DNA from 4 places in the Streptomyces sp. T028 genome. Region 1 is predicted to be linked to each of the others. Evidence: riboswitches for the same ligand, from Rfam matches in the RefSeq annotation. Region 1 holds a riboswitch; each other region holds the start of a gene.
What was found. Region 1 has a riboswitch for cyclic di-AMP ahead of ACLZN2_RS48020 (M23 family metallopeptidase). Riboswitches for the same ligand answer to the same signal wherever they lie in the genome.
Positions count from the first base shown of each region.

Region 1 (3,622 bases):
CGACCAGGACGCGCCCCGCCTCTTCGGTCCCGGCGCCTACCAGGGCGGACGCCTGCGGCTGGCCGAGGCCCGGCGGATCGAGGACGTCGTCCTCATGCGCTACGAGCCCACCGCCCCCGGCGCCGGCCCGCTCCCCTCCGCCGCCGACCACCGCTGGCTGGCACTCGCCTGCGAGCTCGCCGCCGAGTGCCCGCCCTCCGGGACCGCCTTCAGCGTCGGCGCGGTGATCGTCGCCGCCGACGGGACGGAACTGGCGCGCGGCCACTCCCGCGAGGACGGCGACCCGGTCGTCCACGCCGAGGAGGCCGCCCTCGCGAAACTCGACCCCGCCGACCCCCGCCTCGCCACGGCCACCGTCTACAGCAGCCTCGAACCCTGCGCCCGCCGTGCCTCCCGCCCCAAGCCCTGCGCCCGTCTCATCCTCGACGCGGGGGTGCGCCGGGTGGTCACCGCCTGGCAGGAGCCGGACACCTTCGTCACGGCCGCCGACGGCAACGGCCTGCTCGCGGCCGAGGGCGTCGACGTCGTCGTACTCCCGGAGTACGCGGAGCGGGCGCAGGCGCCGAACCGGCACCTGACCGGGTGAGCCTGACGGGGTGATCCTGAGCGGGTGATACAGTGGTGTCACCGACGCGGGGTGGAGCAGCTCGGTAGCTCGCTGGGCTCATAACCCAGAGGTCGCAGGTTCAAATCCTGTCCCCGCTACTGAAGGCCGAGGGCCGGAATCCGAAAGGGTTCCGGCCCTCGGTGTGTTTTCTGGCAAGGCCGGCAAGGGCGGCAAGGCTCACGCGATGGCTGTGTGTGTACTGTGAATTCCGGCAACTCGCCCGTTTTTCACCGGTCATGGCCCGAAAGTCCAGGCCAAAAAAGGTTGTTGATCAAGCTGGAGAGCTTGGAAAGCCGCACCCGGGTCTATTAACGTTCGATAACGCAGCGCGGTCGTCCCAGCCGTCACAAGAGGCGGCTCCGTGCGCACGCGCCGAATCCCGTAAGGGAACCGGGGAACCACCACCTTGGGGTGAATCACGCGGAAGCCGCCGTGAACTCGCAGAGTCACGAACGGTTTACGCGCGTAGGAGACCTTCCCGCTCCGAACCCGTCAGCTAACCCGGTAGGCGACGGAAGGAAAGGAGAACGCCCGCGTGGCGTCCAACCGCCCTGCTCCCGAAGCCCCCTTCGTGCCGAGCCAGCGTTCCTCTTCCGATTCCGAGACCTTCGGCTACGGCAGCTACCACGGCGACGAGGGCCCCTGGCAGGAGTGGAATCCCACCGAGGAGTCCATCGCCCCGGTCCGGGGCAAGCACCGGGTCGCCAAGCAGCGCACCGGCGGCGGAGGGTTCGCCCGCAGCTCCACCGTCCTCGGCGTCGGCGTCATCGCCGCGTTCAGCGCCGGCGGCATGGCCAGCGCCAACACCGGCAAGCCCCCGGTCTCCATCTCCATGCCGGACCTGCCCTCCGTGGGCTCCCTGATCTCCGACGACGACTCCGGCCAGGACGCCGGGCCCGCGCTGGCCAACTTCGGCTCCGAGGCCCCCGCCGCGACCGACCAGAGCGGTGCCGCCGACGCCGGCGAGGCGCTGCGCGAGCGGATCATGGCGCAGGCCGAGTCGCAGCAGACCCAGGTCGCCGACCGCGCCCAGGCCGCCGCCGAGGCCACCGCGGCCAAGGCGGAGGCTGCCGCCGTCGCCAAGGCCGAGAAGGAGGCCGAGGCCGAGGCCGCCGCCGCGAAGGAGAAGGCCGAGCAGGCCGCCAAGGAGAAGGCCGAGGCCGCCCGCCTGGCCGAGCTCGCCAAGCAGTACACGCTGCCGACCTCCTCGTACACGCTCACCGCGACCTTCGGCCAGGCCGGCGCCTACTGGTCCTCCGGGTACCACACCGGCCTGGACTTCGCCGCTCCCACCGGCACCCTCATCAAGGCCGTCCACAGCGGCACCATCACCGAGGCGGGCTGGGCGGGCTCCTACGGCTACCGCACCATCCTCACCCTGGACGACGGCACCGAGCTGTGGTTCTGCCACCAGTCCTCGATCAGCGTCAGCGCCGGCCAGAAGGTCTCGACCGGTGACGTGATCGGCCGCGTGGGCGCCACCGGCAACGTGACCGGCGCCCACCTCCACCTGGAGGTCCACCCGGGCGGCGCCGCCGACGGCATCGACCCGTTGGCCTGGCTGCGGAGCAAGGGCCTCAACCCGTAAGGGAGCTCGTCCCGCTCGCAGCGGTTCCGTTCACACGTTCTTCGTACTCTTCCGTACGGCGGACGGAATGGGCCGCTCCGAAGCAGTTGTTGACGTAGGACATGACTTCTCTGCGCAAGCTCGGCTCCTCCGACCTCGAGGTCTTCCCCCTCTCCCTCGGCGGCAACGTCTTCGGCTGGACCGCCGACGAGGCGACCTCCTTCGCCGTCCTCGACGCCTACACCGCCGCCGGCGGCAACTTCGTCGACACCGCCGACTCCTACTCCGCGTGGGTCGACGGCAACAGCGGCGGCGAGTCCGAGACCGTCATCGGCACGTGGCTGACCAAGCGCGGCAACCGCGACGACGTCGTCATCGCCACCAAGGTCAGCCAGCACCCCGACTTCCCGGGCCTGACCGCCGCCAACATCAGGGCCGCCGCCGACGCCTCCCTCACCCGCCTCGGCACCGACCGCATCGACCTCTACTACACCCACTTCGACAAGCCCGAGGTGCCGGTCGAGGAGATCATCGGCGCGCTCGACGAACTGGTGAAGGCGGGCAAGGTGCGGCACATCGCCGCCTCCAACATCTCCCCCGAACGCCTCCGTGAGTCCCTGGAGTTCTCCGACCGCGAGGGCCTCGCCCGGTACGTCGCCCTCCAGCCGCACTACAACCTGGTCTCCCGCGACACCTACGAGGGCGGTCTGCAGGACCTCGCGGCCCGCTCCGGCCTCGCCGCCGCCCCCTACTTCGCCCTGGCCTCCGGCTTCCTCACCGGCAAGTACCGGCCCGGTACGACGGTGGAGGGACCGCGGGCCGCCGCGGGCGCCGGCAAGCACCTCGACACCGAGCGGGGCGTCCGCGTCCTCGCCGCCCTCGACGAGATCGCCCTGGCCCATGGCTCCGAGGTCGCCACGGTCGCCCTGGCCTGGCTCGCCGCCCAGCCGACGGTCGTCGCCCCGATCGCCTCGGCCCGCACCCTGGAGCAGTTGCCGGCCCTGCTGGCGGTGGCTGACCTGGAGCTGACGGAGGAGGAGATCACGAGGCTGACGGTGGCCTCGGCCTAGGCATCTCTCTTTCCGGCGGTGCTTTCCGGTGGTGCTTTCCGGTGGTGCCGAACCGCCCCGACCCCTACGACTCGCTACGACTGGTAGGGGTTCTGGACGGGATACGGCCCCGCCGGATACCCGTACCCGTACCCGTAGCACTCCTGCGGGCCGCTGCTGAGGTACCCGTACACCTGCGGGCCGCCGTACCCGTACCCCTGCGGTATGCCGTACCCGTACACCGGACCGGGCGCCGCAGGCACCGTCATGCGCGCCGCGTGATCCAGCGCCGGCCGTGCGACCTCCCGGCGCCGCCACAGCTCGTTCAGCAACTCCCTCTCCCGTACGACGAAGTCGGCGCCCGCCCGCCCGCTGCGCCCCCGGTGCCGAAGGAACGCG
Region 1 is NZ_JBLRVZ010000076.1:21,285-24,906, reverse strand. It holds gene ACLZN2_RS48030 (dihydrofolate reductase family protein) at 1-586, shown strand, start outside; tRNA gene ACLZN2_RS48025 (tRNA-Met) at 632-705, shown strand; cyclic di-AMP (ydaO/yuaA leader) riboswitch at 968-1,135, shown strand; gene ACLZN2_RS48020 (M23 family metallopeptidase) at 1,143-2,195, shown strand; gene ACLZN2_RS48015 (aldo/keto reductase) at 2,297-3,244, shown strand; gene ACLZN2_RS48010 (PrsW family intramembrane metalloprotease) at 3,319-3,622, opposite strand, start outside.

Region 2 (3,622 bases), on a different contig from region 1:
TCCCGGTAGGCGGCCGGCAGGACCCCGCGATAGGCGTGCCACCAGTGGTCCCGGCCCCCGCTCTCCTCCGAGCCGGCCAACGCCGTCATCAGGTCCCGCAGTTGTGGGTCCGTCACGCCGTAGGCGTCGAGAAGTAACCGCACATCGGCCGGTTTCGTACCACTGGTGCCGGTCTCGATACGGCTTACCTTGGACTGGTGCCAGCCGACGAGCCGGGCCGCCTCACCGCTCGTGAGCCCCGCCCGGGCGCGCAGACTGCGCAGTTCCGCGCCCAGCTTTCGGCGGCGCACCGCGGGACCGTGCTGCATGGGCTCCTCCTTGCTCCCCATGGATCGTCCTTGATGGACCGTCCCTGTGGACCGTCTTTATGGGCCGTCCTTATGGGCTGTCCAAAAACGCTCTGCCGCGGCAGAGTTCACCGCATTGGGCGACAGATATATGCATATCTTGGTGGATCGCCACCCGTGACCGGCGTGCTGATGGCAGTCTGGCGAAGAAGCACCAGTCCGGGACCGTACTCGAACCATCCGCAGCGTGTCGGACTCCGGTCCCGTGGGAAAGGGACGAGGTCGCCATGGCAGACCATCTGGAAGCATCCGTCACTCTGCCGAGCGATCCCGCCTCGGTCTCCACGGCCCGCGGCTTCGTGGCCGGCGCGCTCGGCGAATGGGGACTGCCGGCGGACTCGGAGGCGGCCGACACCATCCGGCTGATCGTCTCCGAACTCGCGACCAACGCCGTGCAGCACACCTTCGGACAGTCACCCACCTTCACGGTGGCCCTGGTGCTCGACCGGGACGAACGGCTGCGCATCGGCGTCACCGACAGCCACCCGCGCTTCCCCAAACGACTGCCGGCCGCCGTCCAGCAGGACAACGGCCGAGGCATGGTGATCATTCGCTGGCTGACCGCCGAGCGCGGCGGCAAGCTCAGAGTCCGCCCCACACGGGAGGGCGGCAAGACGGTCACGGTCGAGCTGCCGTGGACCGTCCCGGCCGAGCCGGTGGCGGGCGCCGCGGCGCCTCCGCGACCGGGCGAGCTCCCGGGGCGGTGAGGGCGCGTCAGGGACGCCGCCACCACCCCGGGAAGCGGTGCTCGGGCAGGTCCTAGCGGACCCGGCCGTACCAGACGCTCTTGGTCCAGATCTTCTCCAGCTTCACCACGCTACCGGTCTTCGGCGAGTGCCAGATCTTGCCCTTACCGGCGTAGATCCCGACGTGGTACACGTACGACCCCGAGTGGAAGAACACCAGGTCGCCCGCCTTGCGGCTGGAGGCCGAGATGTGGCGCGTCTTGTTGTACTGCTGCGCAGCCGTGCGCGGCAGGGTCTTGCCCGCCTTCTTGAACGAGTACATCGTGAGACCTGAGCAGTCGAACCTCTTCGGTCCGGCCGCCCCGTACTTGTACGGTGCACCCTTCTTGGACGCCGCGACCTGGAGCGCCTTGGTCGCCGGCGTGGCCGCCGCGGCGTCGGAGGCGACACCGGGGATCACGATCGATCCGCCCACGGCGGCGATGGCGAACGCGGAGGCCGTACCGGCCCGGGCCATGAGCGACGGGACACGATTGAGCGCAGTCATGCGCAACCCTTCGTCAACCGCCTGTGAAGGATGACCTGTCGGATTCGGGCTGACAAAGGTGCCCGGCCGCTCGCGCGGCTTCACCCCAAGGGCTGCTCGACCCGGTCATGGCGTGACCGTTCCGGCGACCCGTCGTGCTTGGGTCCTCCACTCCTGCCGATGCACTCCTGTCGACGGGTCAATCCGGGCAGCGGCAGGACTCGGCGTCCGCCCGGACCGCCCCGCCGCTTGTGGCGGGGACTTGTCGTCAGACACGGATCTTGACTCACCGTTGACCGAAAATCCCAATGGAACCGGTGATTTGTGGGGTTCCTCACCACTCACCCGTTCGGGTGGACACCCTGATGGGGGTTCAGGTGTCAAGGCCGCCAAAGGCCCCCCGACCTGCGCCGCTACCCCTTGCGCCGACCCGGAAAACAGCGCCTTCGGCACAATGCGCTCGCTCGCAAGGGGGGCCGCCGCTACGCCGAACGGGGGTAACCCGTCTGGTGCGTTTCAGGTCCGGCCCGGACGTCACGGACGGCGCGGCGGTGCGCCGAGCCGGACGGGCGTGCGTCAACTGTCGGAGAGCGGAGGTACCGTGACGCGCGCTGTGCGGCGCTCCCCGTCCAGGACGCGCAGCGCCCGCGCGAGGGTCGGCGCGTGCAGCTCGCTCTCGCCCCGCTGGTGCATCAACGTCAGCGCGTCCCGCAGCTCCGCTGCCCTCGCCACCAGCGCCTGGGCGGCCCGCAGGCCCCGGTAGGTGTCACCGTCGTGCGCGGGATTGATCCGCCCGAGCAGATCCACCACGTCCAGATAACGGTCGATCAGCTCGGCCTCGGCGCGGGTGAGCGCGGGCAGCGGCGGCAGCTCGGGAACCATCGCGGCTCACCTCGCCCCGGCGATGTCGCGACGGCTCGGGACGACCCCGTCCACCAGGCCGTACTCCACGGCCTGAGCCGCGGTCAGGATCAGATCCCGCTCGATGTCCTCGGTCACCTGTTCGGGGGCGCGCCCGGTGTGCCGTACGAGCATCTCCTCCAGCAGGTCCCGGGTGCGGGACAGCTCCTCGGCCTGGATCGCCAGGTCGCTGGTCTGTCCCTCGACGGGCTCGGGCAGCGCCGGCTGCCGGACCACCATCCTGGCGCCCGGCAGCGCGAACCGCTTGCCCGGCGTGCCCGCCGCCAGCAGCACGGCCGCCGACGAGCCGGCCTGGCCCAGGCAGGTCGTCTCCACGTCACAGGTGACGTACCGGAGGGTGTCGTAGATCGCGGTCATCGCGCTGAACGAGCCGCCGGGGGAGTTGATGTACAGCGCGATGTCCCGGTCCGGGTCCTTGTGCTCCAGGTACATGAACTGGGCCATCACGTGGTTCGCCGCGGTGTCGTCGATCGGCGTCCCGAGGAAGACGATCCGCTCCTCCAGCAGCTTCGAGTACGGATCCATCGTGCGGTGTCCGTAGCTCGTGCGTTCCGTGAACTCGGGCAGGACGTAACGGGCGGACGGTCGGGTCATCGGGAACCCCTCCTTCGACGTCTGGCGCATCTGTAAAAAATGTACAGGACGTACGTGACGTTAGAATGGGGTCAGGTTCTGGTGATCAAGTCGAATGCCCAGCTCAGAGGCCGTTTTGACGGTTCGCCGAGGGCGGATATCTCACAACTTTCTCTACGAACTTTCGTTTGGATCGCCGGGCGGACCAGGGGAAAATGCCTGCGATGTGAAGTCCGGCCGGGTAGACGGTTGCGGTCGTCTCGTAGCGGGTGGCGATGACCGAAGCCGGACACTCATTCGCTCGTGGCCATGGGCAGTGCCGTGTGTGGCCTCAGGACATGGATGACATGCGCTGCTGCTCGGCCTTGTCACAGTGCTGGGGCGGATCGTCTGGATGCGCCTCGCCCAGGGAGAGGCGGCCTGGGCGTAGGTGGCCATCGTCGTCGGCGTGACCGCGGCACTCGGCACCGTCTTCGCGCTCAGCTTCACGATCGGTCATCTGCGGGCCGCACGCAGGCAACGATCTTGTACGGTCCCGAGGTCGACGCGGGGACCCCGCCGGGCCGGGT
Region 2 is NZ_JBLRVZ010000024.1:18,140-21,761, forward strand. It holds gene ACLZN2_RS22910 (helix-turn-helix domain-containing protein) at 1-308, opposite strand, end outside; gene ACLZN2_RS22915 (ATP-binding protein) at 575-1,054, shown strand; gene ACLZN2_RS22920 (C40 family peptidase) at 1,107-1,580, opposite strand; cyclic di-AMP (ydaO/yuaA leader) riboswitch at 1,584-1,766, opposite strand; gene ACLZN2_RS22925 (hypothetical protein) at 2,136-2,441, opposite strand; gene ACLZN2_RS22930 (ATP-dependent Clp protease proteolytic subunit) at 2,448-3,074, opposite strand; gene ACLZN2_RS22935 (hypothetical protein) at 3,539-3,622, opposite strand, start outside.
Region 2: linked by a shared signal. The riboswitch ahead of ACLZN2_RS22920 (C40 family peptidase) and the one ahead of ACLZN2_RS48020 (M23 family metallopeptidase) in region 1 are both predicted to bind cyclic di-AMP.

Region 3 (3,622 bases), on a different contig from region 1:
ACAGCCCCTGTTCCGCCTCCAGGTTGTCGAAGGCGAAGGTGGACAGGGAAGCGGCCCGCAGCAGTTCGTCGGCGTTGAGCCCGAGACCCGGCGCCAGTACGGCGCCCTGCGCGTCCGAGACGCCGTACGCGAGGGCCTGGCCCCGGCCGAGCCGGCCACGCTCATGGGGCAGGAAGCCGACCGGCTCGCGCCCCTCGTACACCACCGCCACGCGCGCGCGTGGCCGCACACGGCTCACGGCGTCGGTGAACTCCGGTTCCATGAACGGGTTGCGCGGCGCCGTCGACATGGCACGCAGCGCGCGCCACCGCTCCCGATCCCCCTCGCCGAGATCCTCCGGACTCAGCACACGGATACGTCCACTGCTCAACCTGACCCCCCGATCAAGTCCCCCCTGGACACCTGGGACGGTACCCCTCCAGACCGGGCGCGCGGTAGGGAGTGGAGCATCTTGTTGCCAACCGGTGCAGAGGCCTTTAACCGGTCGCTACCCGGCGATGTGGTGGAAAGCTGTTTCTCGGGCCCCTGTTCAACAGTGATCGGTGAGTGATCGGTCAACAAAAGAAGGGGAGTTGACAGAAGGGGGCCGGACTCCGTCCTGGTCCGGTTCGCGTCGAGTCCGGGGGTGCGGGATCCGTATTCTCTGATCATGGCCGCACCCACCGCATACGCCGAGCGCACCGCGTACTCCCTCGTCGCCACCGACCTGGACGGAACGCTGCTGCGCGGCGACGACACGTTCTCCGACCGGTCGCTGGACGCGCTCGCGCTGGTGGCGGCGGCCGGCGCTCGCCACCTGGTCGTGACCGGCCGGCCCGCGCCCCGCGTACGCCCGCTGCTCGACCTCCTGCACGGCAGGGGGCTCGCGGTGTGCGGACAGGGCGCGCAGTTGTACGACGCCGGCGCGGACCGTCTGCTGTGGTCGGTCACCCTGGACCGGGAACTCGCGGAGACCGCGCTCGGCAAGATCGAGGCCGAGGTCGGGCTCGTGTACGCGGCCGTCGACCAGGACGGCGTCGACGGGCTGACGCTCATCGAGCCGGGCTATCTGATGCCGCACCCGACCCTGCCCGCGCTGCGCGTGGAGCGGCGCGACGACCTGTGGTGCGAGCCGATCAGCAAGGTGCTGCTGCGCCATCCGGCGCTGTCCGACGACGAGTTGGCGGCGACGGCCCGCGCGGTGGTCGGCTCGCTCGCCACGGTCACCATGTCGGGGCCGGGCACGGTGGAGCTGCAGCCGTGCGGGATCACCAAGGCGACGGGGCTGGCCCTGGCCGCCGAGCATCTGGGCATCGGGCCCGAGGACACCATCGCCTTCGGCGACATGCCCAACGACATCCCGATGTTCGACTGGGCCGCCCGCGGGGTCGCGATGGCCAACGCCCATCCGGAGCTCAAGGCCGTGGCCGACGAGGTGACGACGTCGAACGAGGACGACGGCGTGGCCGTCATCCTCGAACGTCTGTACAGGTAGCTGCTGTACAGGTAGCAGCCGGATGGTGGCTGCCGGGCTGCTCAGTACGCGCCGAACACGTTGTCGATCGAGCCGTACCGCGCGGCGGCGTAGTTGCAGGAGGCGGTGATGTTCGCGACCGGGTCGTACGGATTCCAGGACGTGCCGGACACGTGGTACGCGTTGAACGTCGGGTCGATGATCTGCAGCAGCCCCTTGGAGGGGGTACCGGCGGCCGCGTTGGAGTCCCAGAGGTTGATGGCGGACGGGTTGCCCGAGGACTCCCGGATCACGTTGCGGTAGATGCCGTTGTAGGTGCCGGGGATCCCGTGCTGCGCCATGACCTGGAGCGAGGCGCGGATCCAGCCGTCGAGGTTGTTGGCGTAGCCGAGGCTGGTGGCGGTGGCCACGGTCGGGGTGGCCGCGGAGGCGGTGGTCGCGCCGAGGATCGGCAGGGCGAGCACGGTGACGCCGGTGGCGGCGACGGCGAGCGTGCGGGCGAGGCGGCGGGCACGGCGGGGCTGAGCGGGCATGGCGAAGTTCCTCTCCGTCGCCTGCGAGGTGAGCTGTCGGGTTCGGGCGGGAGCTGCCCGGCCGTGCCCTCACGGACACGGCTTCACCCCGAGCTGCACCGGTCTGTCCTGGGCATGCCCAAAGGCATGGCCCGGCTGGACCCGTGCGGCGACTTACCTGGTTCCCCCGCTCCTGCCGTGGTGTTCTCGGTGGGTGTTCGGGCGGCGGCAGGATTAGGCGTCCGCCCGACAGGCCGGGAACGTATGCGAGAGCACATGTCCGAAACAAGTGGCGAATTCACAGTTAGCCCCTATTGACCTTGGTCTGTGGCCTATGGGGATGCTTGATCCTTTGTTGCTGCAAAGCATCAACTCGCCTGAGTGGGCCGAGGTGTCGGGGCGCGGTGGAGGGGAACGGGGAAGGGGCTGGTTCGGCTGGGCGAGTGAGGCAACTCACCGACATCCACAAGACGGGTGAATCGGGCAATAAACCCAGATGGCTGCTTAAGGGGTGCCCCTTCTCATAGGGCCTGTCCGGGCTGTAACCGTGGGGGCTCGTGGTGATCGAAACCTGACCGGATACGCTGACTTGAGTGAGCGCAGAGACCTATCGACAAACCGCGTAGCCGCCGATAGACACCAGCAGACAGGAGACTCCTCGTGACCGTCGTCGAGCCGTTTGGGCTGAGCGTGCGGGACCAGGCTCTGGAAGCCGATGTCCAGGCCGGATTGGCGGCTGTCGAGGAAGGCTTGCTCGAGGCCACCAAGAGTGAGGTCCCGTTCATCACGGAGGCGGCCCAGCACCTGCTGCGGGCCGGCGGGAAGCGGTTCCGGCCGCTGCTCGTGATGCTCGCGGCGCGCTTCGGCGACCCGTACGCGCCGGGGGTCGTCCCCTCCGCCGTCGTCGTCGAGCTCACCCATCTGGCGACCCTGTACCACGACGACGTGATGGACGAGGCCGCGGTGCGGCGCGGGGTGCCCAGTGCGAACGCCCGCTGGGGCAACTCGCTCGCCGTCCTCACCGGCGACTTCCTCTTCGCGCGCGCCTCGCACATCCTGGCCGACCTCGGCCCGGAGGCGGTGCGGGTGCAGGCGGAGGCGTTCGAGCGCCTGGTCACCGGCCAGATCCTGGAGACGGCCGGCCCGGTCGACGGCCGCGACCCGGTCGACCACTACCTCGACGTCCTCGGCGGCAAGACCGGCTCCCTGGTGGCGGTGTCCTGCCGCTTCGGCGCGATGATGTCGGGCGCCGACGAGACGGTGGTGGACGTGCTCACCCAGTACGGGGAGCGGCTCGGGGTCGCCTTCCAGCTCGCCGACGACGTCCTGGACATCGCCTCCGACTCCCACGAGTCGGGCAAGACACCCGGCACGGACCTGCGCGAGGGCGTCCCCACCCTTCCGGTGCTGCGGCTGCGCGAGCGCGCTGCCCAGCAGGCGCTGCCCGAGGACATCGCACTGTGCGAGCTCCTCGACTCCGACCTGAGCGACGACGCCAGGCTCGCCGAGGCGGTCGCGGCCCTGCGCGCCCACCCGGCGCTGGAGCGGGCCCGCCGTGACACCGTGCGCTACGCCGAGGAGGCCCGCGCGGCGCTGGCCCCTCTCGCGGAGTGCGACGCGAAGGCGGCCCTCATGGAACTCTGCGACGCGGTGGTGC
Region 3 is NZ_JBLRVZ010000038.1:8,318-11,939, reverse strand. It holds gene ACLZN2_RS33325 (GNAT family N-acetyltransferase) at 1-355, opposite strand, end outside; gene ACLZN2_RS33320 (HAD family hydrolase) at 650-1,474, shown strand; gene ACLZN2_RS33315 (transglycosylase SLT domain-containing protein) at 1,516-1,986, opposite strand; cyclic di-AMP (ydaO/yuaA leader) riboswitch at 1,990-2,188, opposite strand; gene ACLZN2_RS33310 (polyprenyl synthetase family protein) at 2,626-3,622, shown strand, end outside.
Region 3: linked by a shared signal. The riboswitch ahead of ACLZN2_RS33315 (transglycosylase SLT domain-containing protein) and the one ahead of ACLZN2_RS48020 (M23 family metallopeptidase) in region 1 are both predicted to bind cyclic di-AMP.

Region 4 (3,622 bases), on a different contig from region 1:
TGCGAGGCCGTGACGGTCCCGCCCCGCTCCAGTTCCACGGCCCACTGTCCGAGGCCGTGACGGAAGTCGTCGCGGGCGATCAGCCGGTGGTGGCGGCGCGGGGCACCCACCGCGGTCCCCGCGGCCAGGGCTGTCAGTGCGGCACCGGCGGCCAGTGCTCCGAATGCTCTACGCGTGGTCGTCACGTCGATCGGCTCCTCGGGTCGTGGTGACGGAGGGCCGGGGAATCCGGCGGATCTCGGTCTCCCCGTGTCCGCGGCGGCCCTTCGGGGAAAGCGCTTTCCCCTCACGAGGATCACTGTGTCCCCACCCTGCCCCGGCTGTCGACGGGGCGAAAAGGGACGCCACAAGACCGCAATACGGCGATCACGAACACGCGGAGCGAAGGCCGGCCCCGGGGCTCGGGGTCCGGCCTTCGCTCCGCGTGTCAGGCGTGCTCGGCGATCGACGTCAGCGGGGTCAGCCGACGGTGACGCCGTGGGAGCGGAGGTAGGCGACCGGGTCCACGTCGGAGCCGTAGTTCGGCGTGGTGCGGATCTCGAAGTGCAGGTGCGGGCCGGTCACGTTGCCGGTCGCACCGGAGAGACCGATCTGCTGACCCGCGGTCACCGTCTGACCGGCCGAGACCGAGAGCTGGGACAGGTGGGCGTACTGCGCGTAGTAGCCGTCGCCCAGCTTGATGACGACCTGGTTGCCGTACGCGCCGCCCCAGCCCGCGGAGACGACCGTGCCCGCGGCGACGGCCTTCAGCGAGGTACCGGTCGGGACGACGAAGTCGACACCGGTGTGGTAGCCGCTGGACCACATGCTGCCGGCCACGCGGTAGTTGGTGCCCACGGTAGCGCCGGACACCGGGGCGGTGTAGCCACTGGAGGTGCCGGTGCCGCTCCCGGCGGCCTGGGTGGCCGCGTTCGAGGAGGACGAGGACGCCTTCGAGTCGGAGGACTCCGAGGACGAGGATGAGGACTTCGTGGTCGACGACTTCGACGCCTTCGACGAAGAGGAGGAGGAACCGGACGAACCGGACGAGGACTTGGTGCTCGCGGCCTTCGCGCCGATCGACAGTTCGAGGCCGGGGTGGATCAGCGAGGGGTTGCTGCCGACGGCCTCGCGGTTGTCCGCGTACAGCTTCTGCCAGCCGCCGCTGACCCGCTGCTCGTCGGCGATCTTGGCGAGGTAGTCGCCGGCCCGCACGGTGTAGGTCTTCGTGCTCTTGGCGGCGGACTTCCGGGTCGTCGACGCGGCCTCGACGGCGCTTTCCGCGACCGACTGGGAGACCGTCTGCGCGACCGACTGGGAAGCGCTCTGGGAAACGGACTGCGGGGTGGCCGCGTGGGCGCCGGTGGCTCCCATGAGCGGGAGGGCGAGTGCCGCTCCGCCGGTTCCGGCGACGGCGATGGAACGGGTGAAGCGCAGGGTCTTCGGGCGGCGGTGCTTACCCTTCGCGGGCATGGCGAATTCCTCTCCGGCGCCTGCGAGGTGAGCTGTCGGGTGCGGACGGGAGATGTCCGGCCGCGACGGGTCGCGGCTTTACCCCAAGCCTGTTCCGGAGACCGGAACAGGCGGTTCTGCCTGTGGGTCCCCCGCTCCTGCCGTGCACGGGTGAGTGTGCGGATTCCGGGCGGCGGCAGGATTCGGCGTCCGTCCGGATTGGTCTGGAACGTAAGCGACCCAGACGCACAGGAACAAGCAGTGGTTGCCCGGTTAATGCCTTTCTCTTGATCCGCTGTGCGAATTCCCAGTGACGCTCCGTGCAACGAGCACCGGAAATTTCGCCTAACGCCCTTGAAAAGCACTTTGATTACGTGAACATGACGGGCGACGCAGGGTCACGGATATGACCCTGCTCACGTGACGGCTCTCCAGGATTCCTTATTCCAGAGCGAGTTGGAACTAAGGTTTCAATTAGGACAGAAACCTCAGATCCGACGCAGGCGGATAACCGTCGCATCGAGGTCACCGCGCAGCCCGGTCCGCAGCCCGTGGTGCAACAGCACCGCACCTCGGTGCACTTCGCCCGTTTCACGGCATTCGTACGACGCTGTCGGGTCGACGCCACGCAGTCGCAGCGCGGGGACGGGTTCGCCGTAGCGCTGCGCCTGGAGCCAGGCGAGGACGACGGTCTCGTCGCCGCGGACGTACTGGACGGCACTCAGTCCACCCGCCGGGGGACGCAGCCGGTACTGGTCGCCGTGCTGGACGAGGGGCCGGATCTCCTTGTAGAGGTCGACCCAGCGGCGGGCTTCGGCGAGTTCCTCCTCGGTCCACTCGGAGAGGTCCCCGCCGACGCCGAGCACCCCCGCCATGGCGCTGACGAACCGGAAGCGCAGCGAGCTGATCCGGCCGTTGAGCTGGGCGTTGGGGCTGTCGGTGACCCAGGCGGCCATCACGCGCGCGGGATGGATCTGACTGAAGCCGTGCTGGATGTCGAGCCGGTCGAGCGGGTCGGTGTTGTCGGAGGTCCACACCTGGTCGGTACGGGCGAGGATGCCGAGGTCGATCCGTCCGCCGCCGCCCGAGCAGGACTCGAAGGCCACGCCCGGGTGGGCCGCCCGCAGCCGGTCCAGCAGGTTGTACAGGGCACGGACGTGGTCGACCCAGAGGCGCTGCGGGTAGGGGTCGTCGGGCCAGCCGGCGTCGGTGAAGCAGCGGTTGAAGTCCCACTTGACGTAGTCGACGGGCGCGCTGGACAGCAGACCGTCGAGGCGTTGCCAGAGGTACTCCTGGACGTCCTCGCGCGCGAGGTTCAGCATGAGCTGATTGCGGAACTCCGTCCGCTTTCGTCCCGGTTGGAACTGCACCCAGTCGGGGTGCGCCCGGTACAGGTCGCTGTCCGGGTTGACCATCTCGGGCTCGACCCAGATGCCGAACTGCATGCCGAGCGCGTGCACGTAGTCGGCGAGGGGCTTGAGGCCGTTCGGGAAGCGGTCCGGGTTGGGCCACCAGTCGCCGAGACCGGCGTGGTCGCCGGTGCGGGCGCCGAACCAGCCGTCGTCGACGACGAACAGCTCGACGCCGATCGCCGCGGCCCGCCGGGCGAGGGTGGCCTGCTGCTCCTCGGAGATGTCGAAGAAGGTCGCCTCCCAGGAGTTGAACAGCACCGGCCGGTCCCGCTCGGCGTCCGGGATCACATGGGCGCGCTGGTAGGCGTGCCAGGTGCGGCTGGCGCCGCCGAAGCCGCCGTCGCTCCACAGACCGGCGAACAGGGGCGTGGTGAAGGACTCCCCCTGCGCCAGCCGCAGCAGACCGGAGTCGTCGTGTCCGGCGCCGCCGGTGATCTGCACGCGCGCGTCGGGGAGTTGGGCGACGGCGATCCGCCAGGAGCCGGACCAGCCGAGGGCGCAGCCGTAGACCTCGCCGCGCTCCTCGGTGGCGTCGGTGTCGAGGGCGACCCAGGGCAGGTACTGGTGGCCGGTGTGGCCGCGCCGACTGCCGATGATCTTCTCGCCGTAGGTGAGCGGGGCCTGGACCAGCCGGGACTCGGCGGCCCAGCGGCCGTGCAGATGCGACAGCCGCCAGCCGTCGCGCTCGGGCAGGGTCCAGGTGGCGGAGTCGGCGCGCAGCAGCTCCAGCGGCTCCTCGCCCTCGTTGCGCAGGCTCGTCCAGCGCTCCACGACGTCGC
Region 4 is NZ_JBLRVZ010000063.1:6,689-10,310, reverse strand. It holds gene ACLZN2_RS44940 (DUF6250 domain-containing protein) at 1-185, opposite strand, end outside; gene ACLZN2_RS44935 (M23 family metallopeptidase) at 460-1,452, opposite strand; cyclic di-AMP (ydaO/yuaA leader) riboswitch at 1,457-1,615, opposite strand; gene ACLZN2_RS44930 (alpha-galactosidase) at 1,920-3,622, opposite strand, start outside.
Region 4: linked by a shared signal. The riboswitch ahead of ACLZN2_RS44935 (M23 family metallopeptidase) and the one ahead of ACLZN2_RS48020 (M23 family metallopeptidase) in region 1 are both predicted to bind cyclic di-AMP.